DNA from 2 places in the Stenotrophomonas sp. YJH_SMC_64 genome. Region 1 is predicted to be linked to the other one. Evidence: predicted binding sites of a transcription regulator. Region 1 holds the regulator's gene; the other holds the start of a gene.
The links. Region 1 encodes FliA, which starts transcription of late flagellar genes. Its sites were predicted from a motif close to TAAAGTTTNNCNNNCNNNGGCCGATAA; they were not measured.
Positions count from the first base shown of each region.

Region 2: the regulator FliA is predicted to act here: its motif matches at 3,173-3,199, upstream of AC5P9L_RS05340 (methyl-accepting chemotaxis protein).

Region 1 covers NZ_JCAFUN010000021.1:9,609-13,832, forward strand. The annotation lists gene AC5P9L_RS19625 (chemotaxis protein CheA) at 1-1,334, opposite strand, end outside; gene AC5P9L_RS19630 (protein phosphatase CheZ) at 1,337-1,942, opposite strand; gene cheY (chemotaxis response regulator CheY) at 1,942-2,334, opposite strand; gene AC5P9L_RS19640 (RNA polymerase sigma factor FliA) at 2,392-3,135, opposite strand; gene AC5P9L_RS19645 (MinD/ParA family ATP-binding protein) at 3,132-4,019, opposite strand; gene flhF (flagellar biosynthesis GTPase FlhF) at 4,006-4,224, opposite strand, start outside.
Region 2 covers NZ_JCAFUN010000004.1:116,515-120,738, reverse strand. The annotation lists gene AC5P9L_RS05345 (GGDEF domain-containing protein) at 1-1,121, shown strand, start outside; gene AC5P9L_RS05340 (methyl-accepting chemotaxis protein) at 1,118-2,944, opposite strand; partial or broken gene AC5P9L_RS05335 (GNAT family N-acetyltransferase) at 3,351-3,446, opposite strand; gene AC5P9L_RS05330 (DUF5694 domain-containing protein) at 3,720-4,224, shown strand, end outside.

The DNA of each region.
Region 1 (4,224 bases):
CCGACGCCACGGCCGGAGATGTCGGTGACCTGCTGCTTGGTCGAGAAGCCCGGCAGGAACACCAGGTGCAGGCACTCCTCGCTGCTCAGGCGGGCAGCGGCTTCCGGATCGATCAGGCCTTTCTCACGCGCCTTCGCGCGCAGCTTCTCCGGGTCGATGCCGGCGCCATCGTCCTGCACCTCGATGCTGACGTAGTCGCCTTCCTGCTGCGCTGAGAGGCGTACATGGCCCATCCGGGGCTTGCCTTGTGCTTCGCGCAGGTCGGGCATTTCCACGCCATGGTCGATGGCGTTGCGGACCAGGTGCACCAGCGGATCGGCCAGTGCTTCGACCAGGTTGCGGTCGAGTTCGGTCTCGGCGCCGACCAGCTCCAGGTCCACTTCCTTCTTCAGCGAGCGGGCGACGTCGCGGGCGACCTTGGGGAAGCGCGAGAACACCTTGCCCACCGGCTGCATGCGGGTACGCATCACCGCCGACTGCAGGCGGGCAGTGGCGATGTCCAGCGTCGATACGGCGCGGTCCAGCTCCTCGTCGCGCAGGCGTGCACGCAGGGTCTTCAGGCGGTTGCGGGAAAGCACCAGTTCGCCGATCAGGTTGACGATCGCATCCAGGCGCTTGGTGTCCACGCGCACGGTGTGCTCGGCCTCGGCCATCGGCTTGGCCGCCGGCTTGGCGACGGGCGCCGGTACGGGCGCCGGGCGCGTTGCAGCGGCAGGTGCTGCCGCGACGGTGGCAGCAGGCTTCGCGCCTGGCGCAGCGCCGCCGTGCAGCTGGTCCAGCAGCGCTTCGAACTCGTCTTCGCTGATCAGGCCGTCGTCGGCCTTCCTGGCCGGCGCGACCGCGGTCGGTGCGTTGCCGCCATGCAGCTGGTCGAGCAGGGCCTCGAATTCGTCGTCGGTGATCAGGTCGCTGCCAGCTGCCGCAGGGGCGGCCGCAGCGACCGGCGCGGCAGTGCCACCGTTCATGTCGAACTGCGCGATCAGGTCCGGCGGCGCATAGCCTGGCTCGGTGCCGGAGGACACGGCGTCCAGCATCGACTGCAGGTAGTCCAGCGATTGCTGGGCGGCGTCGAAGTGGTGGGCCTGCAGCACCGCCTGCCCGGCACGCGCGATGCCCAGGGCCTCTTCAGCGGCGTGGCACAGCTCGACCATCGCAGTGACGCCAAGGAAGCCGGCACCGCCCTTGAGCGTGTGGTATCCACGGAACACCGCGTTGAGCTGCTCGGTGTCCTGCGGTGCCTGCTCCAGCGACACCAGCTGTTCGCCCAGGCGATCCAGGATTTCCTGTGCCTCGATGATGAAATCGGCAGTGATGTCGTCGGATACCGCGCTCATGCTTACAGCCCCAGATCCGACAACAGGTCGTCGGCGTCGTTCTGCGAGACCGCGTGGCGGTCCAGTCCCTTCAGTGCCGGCCCGGCCAGTTCCGGGTCGGTGCGATGCTGTTCCGGCGGCAGGCCGAGTGCGCCGAAGCCCTCGTGCACGCGGCGGACGATGCCGACCACGCGACGGATGATCTGCCCGGTCAGGTCCTGGTAGCTCTGGGTCAGGGCGATCTCGGTCAGGTTGTGGCGGATGCGCTCGAGCTGCGCGTCCTGGCCAGGCTGCAGGCCTTCAGCGCGCAGCTGTTCGGTCAGGCTGCGGCATTCCTCGGCCAGGTCCAGGGTGCGGTGCGTGGCCTGTTCGGTCATGGCCACCACGTGGTCCAGGCGTGCGCAGGCGTCGTCCAGCTCACCGGCCTCGCTGGGCACGGTCGGCAGCTCACCCAGTGCCTGCCCCAGCTCGCGGGCCAGCCGCGAGAGGCCGCTCATCATCGGCTGCGTACGCAGCGCGACCAGTCCGTCGATGCGCTGCCGCCAGGCGGCCTCGTCACCGGACTCGAGTGCGTCCAGGGCTTCCTGCAGGCGCAGGGAGAGGGCGCTCTTGTCGACCGTGGTATCCATCAGGCGCTGGCCGCCAGGCGTTCGAAGATCTTGCCGAGCTTCTCTTCCAGCGTCTGCGCAGTGAACGGCTTGATGATGTAGCCGTTCACGCCGTTCTGGGCGGCTTCGATGATCTGTTCGCGCTTGGCTTCGGCGGTGACCATCAGCACTGGCAGTGTCTTCAGCTTGGCATCGGCACGGATCGCCTTCAGCAGCTCGATGCCGGTCATCACCGGCATGTTCCAGTCGGTGACCACGAAATCGAACGGCTGGCTCTGCAGCAGCGACAGCGCGGCATGCCCGTCCTCGGCTTCGGCGGTATTGGTGAAGCCCAGATCGCCCAGCAGGTTCTTGACGATCCGACGCATGGTCGAGAAGTCATCGACGATCAGGATGCGCATGTTCTTGTTCAAAGCAGAGTTCCTTTGTTGTTCATTCCGGGCGGCCGGGGGCAGCCGCCTCGGGCATGTTCATTCTTCCAGGCCGGCGTCCGCCGCCTCGAAAATCTTGAGCCGGCCACGCAGGCGCAGCACCGCCTGGCCGTGGATCTGGCAGACCCGCGACTCGCTCACGCCGAGCACCGCGCCGATCTCCTTCAGGTTCAGTTCCTGCTCGTAGTAGAGCGAGAGCACCAGCTGTTCGCGCTCGGGCAGGTGGCCGATGGCCTTGCCCAGCTCGCGGCCGAACTCACCACGCTCCAGCACCTGCTGCGGGGTCGGGCCGCCCTGGGCGACGGTGTCCAGCTCGCCCTGGTCCTCGATGCGCGACTCCAGGCTCAGCACCTGGCCACGTGCGGCGTCTTCCATCAACCGCAGGTATTCGGGCAGCGGCATCTCCATCGCGGCGGCCACTTCGGTGGCGCTGGCGGCGCGGCCGCTGCTCTGTTCCAGGCGGCGGATGGTGGCGGCGGCATCGCGTGCACGGCGGTGCACGGAGCGCGGCACCCAGTCGCCACGGCGGATCTCGTCGATCATCGAACCGCGGATGCGGATCGAGGCATAGGTCTCGAACGAGGCGCCCTGGTCGGCGTCGTAGCTGCGCGACGCTTCTATCAGGCCCATCATGCCGGCCTGGATCAGGTCGTCCACTTCAACGCTGGCCGGCAACCGCGCGGCCAGGTGGTGGGCGATGCGCCGCACCAGGTCCGAATGCTGGGCGATGACCTCGTTGGCCGCCGAGCGCTGGACTTCCCTGTACTGGGCTGCGCCTTTCATGCGGCCACCCCGCGCTGCTTGAGGATGCGCTCGAGGAAGAACTCGACGCCGCCACGCGGTTCGGTCGGCGCCTGCCAGCGTGCGGTGCGACGCGCGATCTCGGTGATCGCCAGCGCGGCCGGGCTGGACGGGTAGGCCTTCACCACCGGCTGCTGGCGCTGCACCGACAGGCGCAGCCAGTCGTCCTGCGGCACGCAGCCCAGGTAGTTCAGCGAGACATCGGCGAGGAACTTCTCGCAGACGCGGGTCAGCTTTTCGTACAGCACGCGGCCCTCGTTGGGGTCGCGCACCATGTTGGCCACTACCTGGATGCGGTCCACGCCGCGTTCGCGCGACAGCACCTTGATCAGCGCGTAGGCGTCGGTGATCGAGGCCGGCTCGTCACAGACCACCACCACGGTGTCCTGCGCGGCCTGGCAGAAGGTCAGCACGCCGTCGGTGATGCCTGCGGCGGTGTCCACCACCATGATGTCCAGTTCGCGTTCCAGCTCGGAGAACACGTTGACCAGGCCGACGTGCTCGGCCGGGGCCAGCTCGGCCATGTGCCGGCGGCCGGACGCGGCCGGCACCACCAGCACGCCGTTCGGGCCTTCGACGATGACGTCGTCCAGCGAGCAGCGGCCGGCGACCAGGTCGGCCAGCGTGAAGGTCGGGTTCAGCCCCAGGATCACGTCGATGTTGGCCAGGCCCAGGTCGGCGTCCAGCAGCAGCGTGCGCTTGCCCATCCCGGCCAGTGCCACCGCCAGGTTGGCGGACACATTCGTCTTGCCCACGCCGCCCTTGCCGCCAGTGACGGCAATGGTGCGCACAGGGCCGAGCGGCTCGCTGCGGGTGGCCGACAGCGGGAAGGTCTTGGTCAGCTTGGCGTACTCACGCGACGGCATGGTTCAACTCCGGGTTGCAGGGTATATCGGCCGCTCGGCGCAAATCTTCAAGGCGAAGTACAAGATTGGCTGCACTGGCCCGGTGCAGGTCGTCCGGAACGTCCTGGCCATCGGTCACCCAGGTGATCGGCAGGGCGTGGTCCACGGCCACTGACAGGGCGTTGCCGAAGCGGCCCGTCTCGTCCAGCTTGCTCAACACCAGGCC
Region 2 (4,224 bases), on a different contig from region 1:
CTGCAAGCCCGGGCGGCGGGAACCGCTACATCCGTGCGGTGGACCTCGGGATCATTGCCCTGCTTTGGCTGCTGCACTACCTGCATGCGCGGGCCATGGCGCCGCTGAACACCGCCTTGTGGACGCAGTGCCTGAACACCATGAGCGGCGTGCAGAACAGCCTGGTGTTCTGCTTCGCACTGATCCGTTTCCTGGCCGAGGACGATCCGGACCGCCGCGATTTTTTCCGGACGCTGACGATCTACGCGCTGGGCTACTTCCTGCTGGCCTTCTACATCAATACCTATCAGCCGCAGGTGCCCGACGGCAATTGGGGCGACCTGCTGATCAGTGGACTGTTCGTGCTGCTGGCCATCCTGGCGGGCAGCCATCGTCGCTGCCCGGCAATGGAGGTATCCCGCAGCCTGCGGCGCATCATCGATGCCGGCGTACCACTGATGCTGCCCTTGCTGCTGATGCTGGTGGCGCTTCTGGTCGCGCGCCTGCAGCCGACCCTGGCCACGGTCGGCTTCATCGGCTCCCTGCTCGGCTATGCGCTGCGCAGCGTGCTGAGCCAGGTCGAGATCCAGCGCCAGCGCGATGAACTGGAAACGCTGGCGCGGCGCGATCCGCTGACCGGACTGGGCAACCGGCGCAGCTTCGATGAGTCGCTGGATCGGGCCCACCGCCGCGCGCGCCGCCAGGGCCAGGGCCTGGCGGTACTGATGATCGACATCGACCACTTCAAACGGCTGAACGACACCTACGGCCATCCGGAAGGTGATCGGCGCCTGCGTGCCGTCGCCGGCATCCTCGATGGCTGCCTGCAACGGGGCGACGATCTGCTGGCCCGCTACGGCGGCGAAGAGTTCATCGCCGCCCTGCCCTCGCCCGATGCCACCCACGCCCTGGGCCTGGGCGAACGGCTGCGCGCTTCGGTCGAAGCCGCAGCCCTGCCCGCCCCCGTGGCCACCGTCACCATCAGCATCGGCGTGGCCTGGCAGGCACCCGGCGAAGACGGCGATCCGCGCGGCCTGGTCGAACGCGCCGACCAGGCCCTGTATCGCGCCAAGCATGCCGGTCGCAACTGCGTACGCGGCGACACCGAAACCAAGGAAGAACAGTCCGGTCGCCGCGCCTAGACCGCATGCAGCGCCGCCGCTCCGTGCCGGTGCCCGGCGCCGCCCTGCAAGCGGAAGCTGGCCACCGTCTGCAGCAGCTGCGCCGACTGCTCTTCCATGCTGCGTGCCGCCGCCGACGCCTCCTCGACCAGGGCCGCGTTCTGCTGGGTGCCCTGGTCGATCAGATCGACGGCATGGTTCATCTGCTGGATGTCGTCGCTCTGCTGCTGCGAGGCAGTGCTGATTTCGGTCATCAGGTCGCTCACCCGGCGCACGTTGGTCACGATCTCGTCCATGGTGCGGCCCGCGCTCTCAACCTGCGCCGTACCGGCACCCACATTGGCAACCGACTCATCGATCAGGTGCTTGATCTCCTTCGCCGCGCTGGCCGAACGCTGCGACAGCTCGCGGATCTCGGTGGCAACCACGGCAAATCCACGGCCGTGTTCACCGGCACGCGCCGCCTCCACCGCTGCGTTCAGCGCGAGAATGTTGGTCTGGAAGGCGATGCCGTCGATCACCCCGATGATGTCGACGATGCGCCGCGACGAGGCATTGATCACCGCCATCGTTTCGACCACCTCATGCACCACATTGCCGCCGCGCGCAGCGACATCGGCGGCTCCACCGGCCAGCTGGCTCGCCTGGCGCGCGTTGGTGGCGGTGCGCTGCACGGTCTCGGCCAGGCCCTTCATCGACACCGCAGTTTCCTCGAGCGAAGCCGCCTGCTGCTCGGTGCGCTGCGAGAGGTCGCTGTTGCCCTGTGCGATTTCAGTCGCGCCGACTGCGATGGTGTCCGCGGCGAACTTGATCTGGCCGATGATCGCGGCCATCGCCTCGACCAGCGAATTCACGCCTTCGCACAGTTCGGCGATCGAGCCATTCTTGTCGGCGGTGGCCACGCGCTGGGTCAGATCGCCCTGCTTGGCCGCGGCCACCACCTCGCGGGTCTGCGCCACCGCGCGCTGCATGGCCTGGTTTTCATGCACCTGCGCGGTGATGTCGGTGGCGTACTTGACGACCTTGAACGGCTTGCCATTGAGGTCCAGGATCGGGTTGTAGGACGCCTGGATCCAGATCTCACGCCCGCCTTTGCCAAGACGCCGATACTGGCCGGCGTCATATTCGCCGCGCCCCAGTTTCTCCCAGAACTGGCGATATTCGATGCTGCTGCGATGCTCGGGCTCGACAAACAACGAATGGTGCTGCCCGCGCACTTCGTCCAGGCTGTAGCCGGTGGCGGCCAGGAAATTGTCATTGGCCGACAGGATGCGGCCATCCATGCTGAACTCGATCACCGCCTGCGACTTGGTGATCGCGGCCAGTTGCCCCGCCGAGTCGGCCGCCTGCAGCTTCTGCGCGGTGATGTCGGTCGCGAACTTGACCACCTTGTACGGCCGCCCCTGGCGGTCCAGTACCGGGTTGTACGAGGCCTGGATCCAGATCTCGCGCTGGCCCTTACCGAAGCGGCGGTACTGTCCGGCGTCGTATTCGCCGCGCCCCAAGCGCGCCCAGAAGTCGCGGTATTCGGCGCTGCGCGCCAGCTCGGGGTCGACGAACAGGGAATGATGCTTGCCCTGGATCTCCTCCAGCCGGTAGCCCATCGCCTGCAGGAAATTGTCATTGGCCTGCAGGATGGTGCCGTCGAGCGCGAACTCGATGACGGCCTGCACGCGATGCAGCGCGGCCACCTGCGCTTCCAGCTCGGTGCGGTCGGTCATCGCCTTCTCTGTGCCGGTGCGTTGCTGCGGCGCCAGTACGCCAAGCAGCGCACGCCACGGCGACCAACGGGTGTGCAGCTCGGCCGGCGCCTGCGCGCCTGCCGTGAAGCCTGGAATGAGCATTGTCTGATCCTCGGTGTCCGGTAAGCGGTTGTGACCCGACGGGCGGGATGCCCGGCGGCAACATCAGTTGCCAGGGACTACAGGTGCCAACGGCACCTCTCGAGCGACTGCCAAGAACGTCTGCTGCGGGTGCGATCGGCATCTGGGAGCGGCGGCACACTGCGCGGACCGCCCATCGGGGGCAGCCTGGGGTCCTGCGGCGGGTGACTGGAGCGGGATCCAGAGGGAGTATCGGCGATGCCGTCAGCCGCTTTAGCGGGATTCCGCGACGTCCGTCGCAACTCCGTGCATTGCGGTAGACGATTGCCGTGTACTTCACGCCCTGCTCACGTGCTACAGGCAGTCCGCCGAGGGACTCAGCGAGGGAACGGCTGGACCGGTTCTGCTCGGCCACCGGATAGCGGAACGCAGCACAACGCAGGCGCCCTGAGGCGGCCGACCACACCGCCGCCACGGCTTCGCGACCATAGCCGTGCCCATGCATCATTTCTGCGATCCAGATGCCCAGTTCGGGTTCTGCGTCACGGGCTCGATGCAGGCCTGCCAGGCCAAGGAATACACCGGGGCGTGAACGGCCGGAGGTGCAGCCGCGGACTGTCGATGGTCCAGTCGTCGGACGTCATGTTCTGCATTGCCTGAGCGCTGGGTACAGCATCGCTCAGCAGAAGGATGCAGCTCAAGGCAAAAAGGTTTACATGACCAATGCGGGATTCCGCGGCAGGAGAATATGACCAGCATGAAGGTCCCGCAGGATGCTCATCGACATGGAGATCGCATGTTCCCTCGCTTTGCCAGCCTTCTCTTCCTGGCCGTGTGCAGCAGCAGCGCGCTGGCCAACGACACCGCCTATCGACCCGCCTTCCACCCGGACCAGCTGAAGGGACCGCCCGCAGGGCGCCCGAACGAAGTGCTGGTGCTGGGCAGCCCGCACCTGTCCAGCCTGCCGGAGACCTTCATGCCGGCGATGCTGGAACCTCTGCTGCAGCGCCTGGAAGCCTGGCGGCCCACCGCGATCGCGGTAGAGAACCTGTCCGGCCTGCAGTGTGACTTCATGCGCCGCAATCCGGCCCGATACGCCGAGAGCGTAGCGGACTACTGCGTCGATCCGGCACCGGCGCAGGCCGCCACCGGCCTGGACGTGCCCAGCGCCAACGTGGAGATGGAACGCCTGCTTGCGGATTGGCCGAAGGCGCCAACCGCTGCCCAGCGACGCCGATTGGCCGCAGTGTTCCTGGCTGCGGGCGAGAGCAGCTCGGCAGTCGTCCAATGGCTGCGGCTGC